Regions from separate parts of the Rhizobium sp. PP-CC-3G-465 genome, predicted to be linked through region 3. Evidence: predicted binding sites of a transcription regulator. Region 3 holds the regulator's gene; each other region holds the start of a gene.
What was found. Region 3 encodes LexA, which represses DNA repair genes until DNA is damaged. Its sites were predicted from a motif close to TGTTCNNNNTGTGTTCNG; they were not measured.

Region 1: the regulator LexA is predicted to act here: its motif matches at 1,220-1,237, upstream of C8J33_RS02350 (UvrD-helicase domain-containing protein).
Region 2: the regulator LexA is predicted to act here: its motif matches at 1,612-1,629, upstream of dnaE (DNA polymerase III subunit alpha).
Region 4: the regulator LexA is predicted to act here: its motif matches at 1,115-1,132, upstream of C8J33_RS08515 (PA0069 family radical SAM protein).

The regions. Positions count from the first base shown of each region.
Region 1 covers NZ_SLYH01000001.1:514,730-517,938, forward strand. Annotated here, with positions in the region: gene C8J33_RS02350 (UvrD-helicase domain-containing protein) at 1-1,178, opposite strand, end outside; gene C8J33_RS02355 (efflux RND transporter periplasmic adaptor subunit) at 1,411-2,643, shown strand; gene C8J33_RS02360 (efflux RND transporter permease subunit) at 2,640-3,209, shown strand, end outside.
Region 2 covers NZ_SLYH01000001.1:1,287,073-1,290,281, forward strand. Annotated here, with positions in the region: gene dnaE (DNA polymerase III subunit alpha) at 1-1,384, opposite strand, end outside; gene C8J33_RS06045 (ABC transporter ATP-binding protein) at 1,832-2,518, opposite strand; gene C8J33_RS06050 (lipoprotein-releasing ABC transporter permease subunit) at 2,532-3,209, opposite strand, start outside.
Region 3 covers NZ_SLYH01000001.1:928,340-931,548, forward strand. Annotated here, with positions in the region: gene C8J33_RS04195 (single-stranded DNA-binding protein) at 280-813, shown strand; gene lexA (transcriptional repressor LexA) at 1,088-1,804, shown strand; gene C8J33_RS04205 (hypothetical protein) at 2,844-3,176, opposite strand.
Region 4 covers NZ_SLYH01000001.1:1,805,860-1,809,068, forward strand. Annotated here, with positions in the region: gene moaB (molybdenum cofactor biosynthesis protein B) at 1-283, shown strand, start outside; gene C8J33_RS08510 (glycosyl transferase) at 480-992, opposite strand; gene C8J33_RS08515 (PA0069 family radical SAM protein) at 1,216-2,373, shown strand; gene C8J33_RS08520 (ribonuclease HII) at 2,550-3,209, shown strand, end outside.

The DNA of each region.
Region 1 (3,209 bases), 410 kb from region 3:
TCGGTGAAGAGCGTCTTGCCGAGACGACCTTCATTGTGCGCGATCAGATGGCCGGCAGTGGCAAGGATATGGGCGGTCGAGCGGTAGTTCCGCTCCAGCTTAATGACAACCGCGCCCGGGAAGTCCTTGTCGAAGCGGAGGATGTTGTCCACCTCCGCACCGCGCCAGCCATAGATTGACTGGTCGTCGTCGCCGACGCAGCAGATATTAACGGTATTGTCCGCCGTGCGCGGCTCCCCCTTCGCGGGGCTCGGTCGCTGGGCCAGAAGCCGCAGCCACATGTATTGAGCGGTATTGGTGTCCTGATACTCGTCCACGAGAATATAGCGAAAGCGGCCGTGATATTCGCGCAGCAGGTCGGGATGCTTGCGGAAGATGGCGATGGGGTGGAGCAGCAGGTCGCCGAAGTCGCAGGCGTTCAGCGTGCGCAGGCGTGCCTGATAGGCGGCGTAGAGGTCGCGGCCCTTGCCATTGCTGAACGCGCGCGCGTCGCCTTCCGGGATATCGGCGGGCGTCAGGCCCTTGTTCTTCCAGCCGTCGATCAGCTGGGCGAACTGCTTGGCCGGCCAGCGCTTGTCGTCGATGGACTCGGCCTGCAGGATCTGCTTGATCAGGCGGGTGACGTCGTCCGTGTCGAGAATGGTGAAGTCTGAGCGGATGCCGGCAAGCTCCGCATGACGTCGCAGCAGTTTGACGCCGATGGAGTGGAATGTGCCGAGCCAGGGCATGCCCTCGACCGCGCCGCCGACCAGAACGCCGATGCGCTCCTTCATCTCGCGCGCCGCCTTGTTGGTGAAGGTGACGGCGAGGATCTGGCTCGGATAGGCGCGGCCGGTCGCCATGATATGCGCGATGCGCGTGGTGAGGACGCGCGTCTTGCCGGTGCCGGCACCGGCCAGCACGAGCACGGGGCCATCCAGCGTTTCCACGGCAAGGCGCTGCTCCGGGTTGAGGCCCGAGAGATAATCCGGCGCACGATCGCGGTCGCGAGCAGCCATGGCGCGGGCTGCAAGACCCGAAGGTCCTTGTGCCGGGGCGTTGCCTTGATCCTGCCCGGGACGCCCATCGCGTGCACCAACGGGCGCATCTACCGGGTCAGCGCCTCGGCGTTCGCCTCTCGCGGGCGCGCGTGCGGGCTCTTCGTCGAAGAAGGGGATGTCGTCGAAACCGTTGCTCATGCGGTTCAATGTAGTGATTCGGGTCCGAAAGGCCAGAATTGCGTTCTTCTTTTATTCCCCGGGCAGAAAGGCGGCGATCTCCTGAACCGGGGAAATCCATCATCATTACAATTGCGTAATGATGAGCTTGCGGGATTGCGTGAGATGCGGACTGCCCGGTACTTTGGGACAAACCGTCGCATTCCGCTCATCTGAACCGTCCCTGTCGGGAATGCCCACGTCGGAGACCTGCATGCAGATCTGGAAACAGCTGGCCGTCAGCCTCGCCATTCTCCTCGTCGGCCTCGCCGCCTGGGTGCGCTTCGTGCCGTCCGCCGGGCCGATGCTCGTGTCCGCCGGCGTGCCCGGCAGCGTCGTCGCACTGGTCGCGCCGTCGGCTGCATCCGGCGACAAGGTGCAGGGACAGGGACGGGGCGGACAGAGCGGAACGCAGCGGGCAGCGGCCGGCAACCAGACGCCGCTCGTCGTCACTGAGGCTGCGGGAACCGCGCTCGTCAACGATCGGCTGAACGCCATCGGCAATGGTGAGGCCATCCTCTCGGTGACCGTCACGCCGCTTTCCACCGGCAATCTCACGGAAGTGCTGGTGAAGTCCGGCGAGCGAATCGAGCAGGGGCAGGTGATCGCCAAGCTCGACAGCGACGAGCAAGTGCTCGCCGTCGCACAAGCCAAGGTGCTGCTGGACGCTGCCCGCGACAAGGTGGAGCGCAACCGCCGCCTCGGCAATGCGGTTTCGATCGCCACGCTGCGCGAGGCCGAGTTCGCCGAGCAGGCCGCCGAGTTGGCGCTGAAGACCGCCGAACTCGATCTGACGCGGCGCGACATCGTCGCTCCGTCCAAGGGCATCGTCGGCATCATCACCGTCAATCCCGGCGATTATGTCACCACCTCGACGCCGATTGCCGTGGTAGATGACCGGTCGCAGATCCTCGTCGATTTCTGGGTTCCCGAACGGTTCGCCAACAGTATAAAGGTCGGTCAGGAGGTCTCGGCGGTTGCCGTGGCGCAGGTGACGCGTCAGCTGACCGGTGCCATCCACGCCATCGACAACCGGATCGACCAGGCCAGCCGAACGCTGCGCGTGCGAGCGCGCCTCGACAATCCGGACGACAGCCTGCGGGCCGGCATGTCCTTTTCGGTCAACGTCCGCTTCCCCGGCGACAGCTATCCCACCGTCAATCCGCTCGCGGTGCAGTGGAGCGCCGACGGCTCCTATGTCTGGCGCGTGGTGGACAGTAAGGCGGAGCGCGTGCCGGTGACGATCATCCAGCGCAACTCCGACAAGGTGCTGGTGGATGCCAAGCTCGAAAAGGGCGACATGGTGGCGACCGAGGGCGTGCAGCGGCTGAGGGACGGAGGCGAGGTCAAGGTTGCCAATGCGTCGGCGGGCGCTGTAGGTGATGCGGGCGAGCAGAAGGTTTCGAGCGCGCAACCCGTGGTAACGGGCGCGGAGGCCGCGCGATGAGCGGCCCCCACAAGACAGGGGCGGGCGGGTCTGCGGGGTTTACTGCCCTTTTCATCCGACGGCCGATCCTTGCGCTGGTGGTCAATACGCTGATCATCGTCGCAGGCCTTGCGGCGCTGAACGGCGTCGAGATCCGCGAATTGCCGGAGGTCGACCAGCCGGTCGTGTCCGTCAATACGCGCTTCGAGGGGGCGGCACCCGAGACGGTCGACCGGGAACTGACCTCGGTGATCGAAGGCGCCGTGTCCCGCGTGCAGGGCATCAAGGACATCTCGTCCACATCGCAATATGCCCAGAGCCGGGTGACGCTCCAGTTTTCAGACACGACCGATATCGGGCAGGCGTCCAACGATGTGCGCGATGCGCTCGGCCGGGTGACGAACGATCTTCCCGATGGTGCCGATGCGCCGCAGATCGTGAAGGCGGATGCCGACAGCCAGCCGATCCTGCGCCTCGCGCTCACCTCCGACACGCTGTCGATGGAAGACCTGACGCTGCTAGCCGAAAACGAGGTGACCGACCGGCTCGCCTCCGTCGAAGGCGTGGCCGATGTCCAGCTGAACGGC
Region 2 (3,209 bases), 360 kb from region 3:
TGATGATCTGCGCCACCTGCTCGCGGCCGTACTTGGCCTGCACGTAGCGGATGACCTCTTCGCGACGGTCCTGGCAGAAGTCGATATCGAAGTCGGGCATCGACACGCGTTCCGGATTGAGGAAGCGTTCGAACAGCAGCGAGAAGCGCAGGGGATCGACGTCGGTGATCGTCAGCGCATAGGCGACGAGCGAGCCCGCGCCCGAACCGCGGCCGGGACCGACCGGGATGTCCTGCAGCTTCGCCCACTTGATGAAGTCGGCAACGATGAGGAAGTAGCCCGGAAACTTCATGCGCTCGATGACGCCGAGTTCGAAATCCAGCCGCTCGCGATAGTCCGTCTCGCTATAGCCGGGGGACAAACCGAGCTTCTGCATCCGCTCGTCCAGCCCTTCGATGGCCTGACGGCGCAGTTCGAGCGATTCCGCCCGCTCGGCCTCCGCCGGATCGTCGGAGGCGCCGGTGAAGCGCGGCAGGATCGGAGCACGCGTCTTCAGCACGAAGGTGCAGCGCCGCGCGACTTCGATCGTGTTGTCGAGCGCCTCCGGCAGATCGGCGAAAAGCTTCGCCATTTCCTGCCGGCTCTTGAGGTAGTGGTCGGGCGTCAGGCGGAAGCGGGTATCGTCCGACACCATGGCATTGTGCGCCACCGCCATCAGGGCGTCATGCGCATCATAGTCGCCGGGCGTCGGGAAAAAAGGTTCGTTGGTCGCGACCAGCGGCAGTTCCAGCCGGTAGGCGAGATCGATCATCCGGTTCTCGTGCCGCTTGTCGTAGCGCCCGTGGCGCTGCAGTTCGACATAAAGCCGATCACCGAAAAGCTCCATCAGGCAGCGCGCCCGCGCCTCGCCAAGCGCCGTGTGACCCGAGCGGATCGCGATGTCGATCGGCCCACCGGATGCCCCCGTCAGAGCGATCAGGCCGTCTGTCCCGATCTCCTTCAGCCAGGACAGGCAGATACGGACGCTCTGGTTGCCCTCCCCGCCCAGATAGGCGCGGCTGACGAGATCGACGAGATTGACATAACCAGCATCCGTCGCGGCGATCAGCACGATGGCCGGAAGCTTGGCGAGGTGCTGGGCATGCCCCCGCTTCTCACCCTCGACCTCATCCTCCATGTCGAGCGACAGTTGGCAGCCGATCAGCGGCTGGATTCCGTCGTCCATGCATTTCAGAGAAAATTCCAGCGCCGCGAACAGATTGTTTGTGTCGGCGATGCCGATAGCCGGCTGAGCATCGGATACGGCCTTGCCGATGATCTTCTTGATCGGCAGGGCGCCTTCGAGGAGCGAGAACGCCGAATGCGTTCTCAAATGGACGAACTGCGGCGCCGGCTTATCGCCATTGCCCGTACCGCCCGCAAAGCTTACGCCCGCATCCGCCATAGCTCACTCCGACTCTCGCATGAGATGAAAGCATACGCTCTTCAGGCTGGCGAAGCGACAACGGCGTCGCGTTTCTCCCCCGGAACTTGCCGAGAGAGACCCGTGCCGCTTCAGAGACCGAGAAGAAGAATGGAGAAGCTGGCAATGAACATGGCAATGGAGGTCAGTGCGGCGAGATCACGAAGGAAGTCGGACATGGCGTGCTCCTTTTGGTTCTGTTCATTTTATGTTCTATTTTTGTTCCCGTTTCAAGCTCTGAATCTGATGGGTGGTTAACAATTTTCGATGAGATAACGGGTGCATCCTGGCATTGCCGCTGCGCGACACCTGCCCTGGATGATTGCGTGGTGATGCGACGAAGGTTCCCGCGACGCGCCCAAGCGCGTCGCGCCGGGGCCGTACGCGCCAGTCGTTCAGGAAGAGGATCAGAGGCGATAACGCCAGGCGTCAGGCGAGTTCGACGACCTTGCCGTTCTGGAGCGTGATGCGGCGGTCCATCTTGGACGCCAGATCATAATTGTGCGTGGCGATCATCGCGGCGAGGCCGGATTGCTTGACCAGAGCCTTCAGTGCTTCGAAGACATAGCCGGCCGTCTCGGGGTCGAGATTGCCGGTGGGCTCGTCGGCCAGAAGCACGAAGGGCGCGTTGGCGACGGCGCGGGCGATGGCCACACGTTGCTGCTCGCCGCCCGACAGTTCGGACGGCCGGTGTTCGGCGCGGTGACCGATGCGCATGTAATCGAGCAAAGCCGAGGCGCGTTCGCGCGCTTCCTTCTTGGAGAGGCCGGCGATCAGTTGCGGCATCATGATGTTCTCGACGGCCGTGAATTCCGGCAGCAGGTGATGGAACTGGTAGACGAAGCCGATCTCGTTGCGGCGGATGGCCGTGCGCTCGGGATCGCTCAGCGAGCCGCAGGCCCGGCCATTGATCGAGACCTCACCGGCATCGGGCCGCTCCAGAAGGCCGGCCAGATGCAGCAGCGTCGATTTACCGGTGCCAGACGGCGCGACCAGCGCCACCGTCTGCCCACCAAGCAGCCGGAAGTCCGCACCCTTCAGGATCGAGAGCGCCTGTTCGCCCTGGCTGTAATGGCGCTCGACGCCGGAAAGCTCTAGTGCCACACGAGGGGCCATCATATCGTTCCTGTCACTCGTAACGCAGCGCCTGGACGGGATCCAGTCGCGAGGCCCGCCAGGCGGGGAAGATGGTTGCCAGGAACGACAGTCCGATGGCCATGCCGACAACCGCGACGGTTTCGCCGAGGTTCATGTCGGCCGGCAGCTGGCTGAGGAAGTAGAGTTCCGGATTGAAAATCGTCGTGCCCGAGATCCAGGAGAAGAACTGGCGGATCGATTCGATATTGAGACACACGACGACGCCGAGCGCGACGCCCGCCAGCGTGCCGACGATGCCGATGGCCGCGCCCGTCATGAAGAAGATGCGCATGACGGCGCCGGACGACGCCCCCATGGTGCGCAGGATGGCGATGTCGCTGCCCTTGTCCTTCACCAGCATGATCAGGCCGGACACGATGTTGAGCGCCGCCACCAGCACGATCAGGGTGAGGATCATGAACATGACGTTGCGCTCGACCTGAAGCGCGGAGAAGAAGGTCTTGTTGCGGTCGCGCCAGTCGCTGATCAGCACCTGCCTCTGGGCCGCGTCTTCCACCGGCTGGCGCAGGCTGTCGACGAGATCGGGATTCTCCACGAACAGTTCGATCGACTGGGCAATGCCTTCGGCGTTAAAATAGAGCTGCGCTTCCTCGAGCGGCATGAAGATGATCGACGCGTCATATTCCGACATGCCGATCTCAAAGATCGC
Region 3 (3,209 bases):
GGACGCTCTGCATGGGGACGAAGCCCTTACTTAAGATCATTACTTCATATGTCGAGGCGCGTTTTCGGGAAACCACTATTCCTTCGTCACAGTGATCCGGTCTGCGGCCCGTGACGGCCTCGCTTGACAGGATCATACCCAAGACATAGAACAAATAAAGAACAAATTTGCAAACTGTTGTGGATTGCTGGCGGCCGAGGGCGAAATGCCGCGCTCAACAGCGTAGGCTCGCGGCACGATGCGGATCGTTGAGCCGCTTTCAGGAGACAGGACAAAGAGATGGCTGGTAGCGTAAACAAGGTGATCCTCATCGGCAACGTCGGGGCGGACCCCGAGATTCGGCGGACGCAGGATGGCAAGCCGATCGCAAACCTGCGCATCGCGACCTCCGAAAGCTGGCGCGACCGAAACTCCGGTGAGCGGCGCGAGAAAACAGAGTGGCACACCGTCGTGGTCTTTAACGAAGGCCTGTGCAAGGTCGTAGAGCAATATGTGAAAAAGGGCGCCAAGCTCTATCTCGAGGGCGCGCTGCAGACCCGCAAGTGGCAGGACAAGGACGGAAACGACCGTTACTCCACGGAGGTGGTGCTTCAGGGCTTCAACTCGACGCTGACCATGCTCGACGGTCGCGATGGTGGAGGCAGCGGTGGCGGAAGCCGTGGCAGCTCGGAATATGGTGGCGGAAGCGGTGGGTCGAATTACGGCGACGATTACGATCGCCCGGCCCAGTCCTCGGGCGCCCGATCGGGCGGTAGCACCGGCGGATCAAGCGGCGGCTTCTCTCGTGACCTGGATGACGATATCCCATTTTGATTCGCGCAAACCTGCTGCAGGTTGATACATAAATTCGACGCCTCTTTTGCGCCGTCATGGGTAAGTTCATGGCGGCGTTGCTATTGTGAAGCTGAGAGAGGCTGTGCGTTGACAACAATTCTCGTTTTTAAGGGAATGCGGAAAGCAACGCTTCGGATGGGCGCCCCTTGTTGATCATTCCCGATGTGGTTTAACCAGAATGCCACTTGCAGAACACATGAGGAACATATAACACTGTTCTTGCTTTGTTTCGTGACTCTGGAGTCGATTGATCATGCTGACCCGCAAGCAACAGGAACTGTTGATTTTCATTCATGAGCGCATGAAGGAATCGGGTATTCCCCCCTCATTCGACGAAATGAAGGATGCACTGGAGCTCGCGTCCAAATCCGGCATTCACCGGCTGATCACGGCTCTTGAGGAGCGCGGGTTCATCCGGCGCCTACCCAACCGGGCACGGGCGCTTGAGGTCATCAAGCTGCCGGAGGCGTATCTGGCCGCTGTCCCGCCGAAGCGCGGTTTTTCGCCGAGCGTGATTCAAGGAAGCCGGGGAAGCTCTGCACCTGAAAACGCGCCGAAGACGACGGCTGGGGTGGGCAACGATAATAGCGTGTCGGTTCCGGTGATGGGGCGCATCGCCGCAGGCGTTCCGATTTCCGCCATCCAGAACAATACCCACGATATCTCCGTTCCCGCCTTTATGATCGGCAATGGCGAGCACTACGCCTTGGAAGTCCGGGGCGACTCGATGATCGAAGCCGGTATTCTGGACGGTGATACCGTGATCATCCGCAATGCCAACAGTGCCAGCCCCGGCGAGATCGTCGTGGCTCTCGTGGATGACGAAGAAGCAACCCTCAAGCGCTTCCGCCGCAAGGGTGCCTCCGTTGCCCTCGAAGCAGCCAATCCAGCCTATGAGACAAGAATTTTTGGCCCGGAACGCGTGAAGGTCCAAGGAAAGCTCGTCGGGTTGATTCGCCGTTATCAGTGAAGGGAAGGGCTTTGCTATTGTGAGGTTGATGAGATCTTGTCGTCATCAGGTTCCAGCACATGGAGCCTTTTCAGCATGTTTTTTGAGGTTTACGTTTTAGACGGTCCTAGTTGACTACTGTACCGGCGAGGACAGACGGAAATCGCAACCTTCACGTTCTGCAGAGATGCGATTTTGAGGGTCGAGCCATCCACCTCCTTGTCAGTCCGACCTTGAGTCGTAGCTTGGCTGTTTAACGTCTACGAGATGAGTAGACACTTTTGAGCGCTTGGACGTCAGGTCGCCGGATGCCGCATCCAGTACGGGATGATGAAGGGGTAATTGGTGGCCCCTGAATCTCGTGGCGTGAGATGTAGGTAAGCTTCGTTATCCGTTAAGTTACCAACCGGCCAGAAATTTGCGCCATCTGTCGTTCTATTCGTAAGCTATCAAGCGGAACACGTTCAGTTCTGAGGCCTGCTAGCTTTAACGATACCTACAAGTGAAAGTCTATGGAACCGCATGGGCAGGTCGGCGTTTACCGGGCGAACACAGCGGAGGTGAACATGCCCGGAACATCGAGAAACTTTCGGGCTGTCCTCTTTGGCTGTAATAAAGCTGACTTTGTGGGAAGCACGATGTTGTGAGTATGTACAACCCCGACGAAGTTCAGGATTTGGCAAACGACTGTTTGTAGCCCACACAGAGACCATGGCACTTTCCAGGCAGGGTGAAAAGCCAGTACGTAAAAGCAATCAAATCTCTGTCTAGCCGAATTACAATCGTGTTGGCGATTTTAGTTCATTTTTTTGGTATTGCTCACAGCACCATTTACAAAAAAAACGCGCATTTTTCATGCGCTAAGGAATTCATCATGAGAATGATCTTTGTCGGGATGCTTGCATCCGTCCTCAGTATACTTGTGATCAAATATGCAAACAATGATCTGGGGAACAGTGTCCCATTGACGACTGTCGGAGCAGCTAGCTCGCTGTGATACCCGGGCATCTCGGCCAGCTGCTCCGATATATTTAGAGACTTTATCCGAAGATCAGGCTCATCATTCGTGGATCGTGTAAGATCCCATTTCGCACAAATTTTGCTTGTCTTCCGTCGTTGCGAGATCTGAACCCTCTTCGAATTCGAAACGCATGTCATAATTACAAACGTCTCGACCATCTGCAATCGTAAGCTCGATTGTCTCACCGGGATTGAGGACCTGTTCGCCGAACACGTCTCCCTCCCAATCACTGACACCGACAGGTGACGTGTAGAAGCGCGTGAGAACGGATTTCGTGCCGTTCTTCAGTGTGAACACCAGATCCTCGGCCTGTGCTGCCCCGGACACAAAAATGGCGCTGATGATAATCGCGCCTGTCGTAATGATTTTCATTGTTCCCCCCGTGAATCTAATATGTCGCCAATG
Region 4 (3,209 bases), 880 kb from region 3:
CGACGTCACGCCGGAGGCGCTGGAGCCGTTGTTCGAGAAGAAAATGGACGGATTCTCCGCCATCTTCCATCGCATTTCGTATGAGAAGATCGGCACCTCGACCATCCAGTCGCGCGCGACCGGCGGCGTGCTCAACGCCACCTTCGTCTTCGTGCTGCCCGGCTCCCCCGGAGCCTGCCGTGATGCCTGGGACGGTATCCTTAGCCAACAGCTCGACCTGCGCCACCGGCCCTGCAATTTCGTGGAGATCATGCCGCGGCTGGACGAGCACCTGAAGCGGTGAGTGTGGGTGGATTTAGAAAGAAAGACCCTCTCTGCCCTGCCGGGCATCTCCCCCACAAGAGGGGGAGAAGATCCTGGGCTGGCGGCACAACCCTATAAAAGACGTCAGAGATACCCTGAGGGCGGGCCACGAGTCCTCTCCCCCCTTGTGGGGGAGATGCCCGGCAGGGCAGAGAGGGCCTTCCTTCTTCAAACCCTCACCGACCCGAAGCCCAAGCCGGCATAAGCTCGCTCGACAGGCGGTGCACGCTGCGACGGGACACGAAATCGGCGAGCGTCATACCCGCCCGCGTCATACCGGCGGCCTGCGTGCGCTTGATCAGAAACCCCTGTTCCAGAACCGGGCTGCGCAATGCGAGACGCGCCAGAAGGGACCGGCGGTGCCGGCGGGAGGCCGAGAAGCAGGCGGGGCCGCGGCCGATGGCCATGTGCTCGGCGATCTCATCCACCCAGCGCCCGAGCGGCCGAGCACCCGGCTCGATCAGAAGCAGCCATTCGCCGCGTACCGAGCGGATGACATCGGCCATCTCCCAACTGGTGAGGAACCGCGCGCCCGCGGCATCGGCCACGTGTCCGGAGGCATCCTGCGAACCGTGATCGAGGATGATCACGTCGCTGACGAGACCTTCCACAGCGCCGGCCACCAGCGCGGCCAGCGATTGCGCCAGCCTCGTCTCGCTATCGCGGGTTTCCATCAAGATCGTCAGCATGGCCGGTCGTACCGCATTGCACGCGGGAATGCCATAAAACCTGTGCGGAACGGAACAGTATCCCGTCATTCATGATGAATCCGGAGGCGTCGGCAATGCCGCCGTGAGATTGCCAGCGCATTTGTTCTTGCATTGTTCTCTTTTTATGGTTACGGCTAACGGAAGAGAGAACGACATGACGGTTCGGCGAAAACCGCACCGTCCATGTTCCCCGGAGTGTCCCATGAACGATCTGTCCCATGTGAGGCAGGGTGCATTTGCGCCCGGCAATCGGGCCGATGTGGCCGACGCACTGATGGTCGAAAGCGGCCTTCGCATCGAGGTGGACCGCCGTCGCGGCCGTGGCGCCGGGATCAACACCTCGGGAAGGTTCGAGCCTGTGACGCGCAGCACGGAGGATGACGGCTGGAACTCGCTGGAGGACCTGCCGCCGTTCAAGACCGAGGTGCAGGTGGAGAAGCCGCGCACGATCATCGCCCGCAACGATTCGCCCGATATTCCCTTCGACCGCTCGGTCAATCCCTATCGCGGCTGCGAGCATGGCTGCATCTACTGCTTCGCCCGGCCGACCCATGCCTATATGGGCCTGTCTGCCGGTCTCGATTTCGAGGCGCGGCTTTTTGCCAAGCCCGATGCGGCCAAGCTTCTGGAGCGCGAACTGGCCAAGCCCGGCTACAAGGTGAAGCCGATCGCCATCGGCACGAATACGGATCCTTACCAGCCGATCGAGAAGGAATGGCGGATCATGCGCCAGATCCTGGAGGTGCTGAAGGCGGCGGATCACCCGGTCATGATCGTCACGAAATCGGCGATGGTCCTGCGCGACATCGATATTCTCGCGCCGATGGCGGAGAAGGGGCTCGCCCGGGTCGGCCTTTCGGTGACGACGCTCGACCGCAAGCTGGCGCGGCTGATGGAACCGCGCGCCTCGACGCCGGAAAAGCGGCTTGATGCGATCCGCAAGCTGTCGGAGGCCGGCATTCCCACCAGCGTGCTGATGGCGCCCGTCATCCCGGCGCTGAACGACCACGAGATCGAGCGCGTGCTGGATTCCGCCAAGGCGGCCGGTGCGACGGAGGCGAGCTACGTCCTTTTGCGCCTGCCGCTGGAGGTCAGCCCCCTCTTCCGCGACTGGCTGCTGCAACATTATCCGGATCGCTATCGCCACGTCATGTCGCTCGTGCGCTCGATGCGCGATGGCAAGGACTACGATGCCGATTTCACCAAGCGGATGAAGGGTGCAGGACCCTATGCCTGGCAGATCGGCCGCCGCTTCGACCTTGCCGCCAAGCGGCTGGAGCTGAACACCAACCGGCGGGCGCTGAACTGCGATATCTTCGTTCCCCCGCTCGGGACAGGCGTGCAGCTTTCGCTGCTCTGAGGCCGTCATCTTCGTTCGGCACGTGCCGGACAGCAAATGGGATCGCATGTCCCTCGTACCATGCGATCGCTCGCGGCAGGTGTCTTCCGCAAAGCCACCTGCCCTCTGCCCCCCGGCGGCGCCGCATCCGCCTGGGGGTCTTGCGGGGAATCGGTCTCCCGTGCGAGTTTGCCGCCATGGCACGCCGCACCACGACCGATTCCCCGCTCCTCTTCGACATCCGCCTGAGCCCCGATTTCAGTCTGGAAGAGGCGGCACAGCGCGAGGGTCTGTGGCCGGTCGCCGGCACGGACGAGGCCGGTCGCGGTCCGCTGGCCGGCCCTGTGGTCGCCGCCGCCGTCATCCTTGACCCGCAGCGCATTCCCCAAGGATTGAACGACAGCAAGCAGCTGACGGCGCAGCGGCGGGAGGTGCTGTTTACCGAAATCCTCGCGAACGCCACCGTTTCCATCGCATCCTCCGGCGCCGGCCGCATCGACGGTACGGATATCCGCAAGGCGAGCCTCGACGCGATGCGCCGCGCGGTCTGCGGCCTTCACCGGCGGCCGGCTTTGGTGCTTGCGGACGGACGCGACGTGCCGCCGGGGCTGGCCTGCGAAGGCCGGGCGGTCGTCAAGGGCGATGCCCGCTCCCTCTCCATCGCCGCGGCCTCCATCGTCGCCAAGGTCGCGCGCGACCGGATGATGACCCGGGCGGACGGCGTCTTTCCCGGCTACGGCTTTGCCATGCATGCCGGCTACGCCACCGCGCATCACCGCAGCGCCATCATTCTCCACGGGCCCTGCCGGCTGCACCGCATGACGTTTCGACCGCTGCGGGTCGACGACGCCGAGATG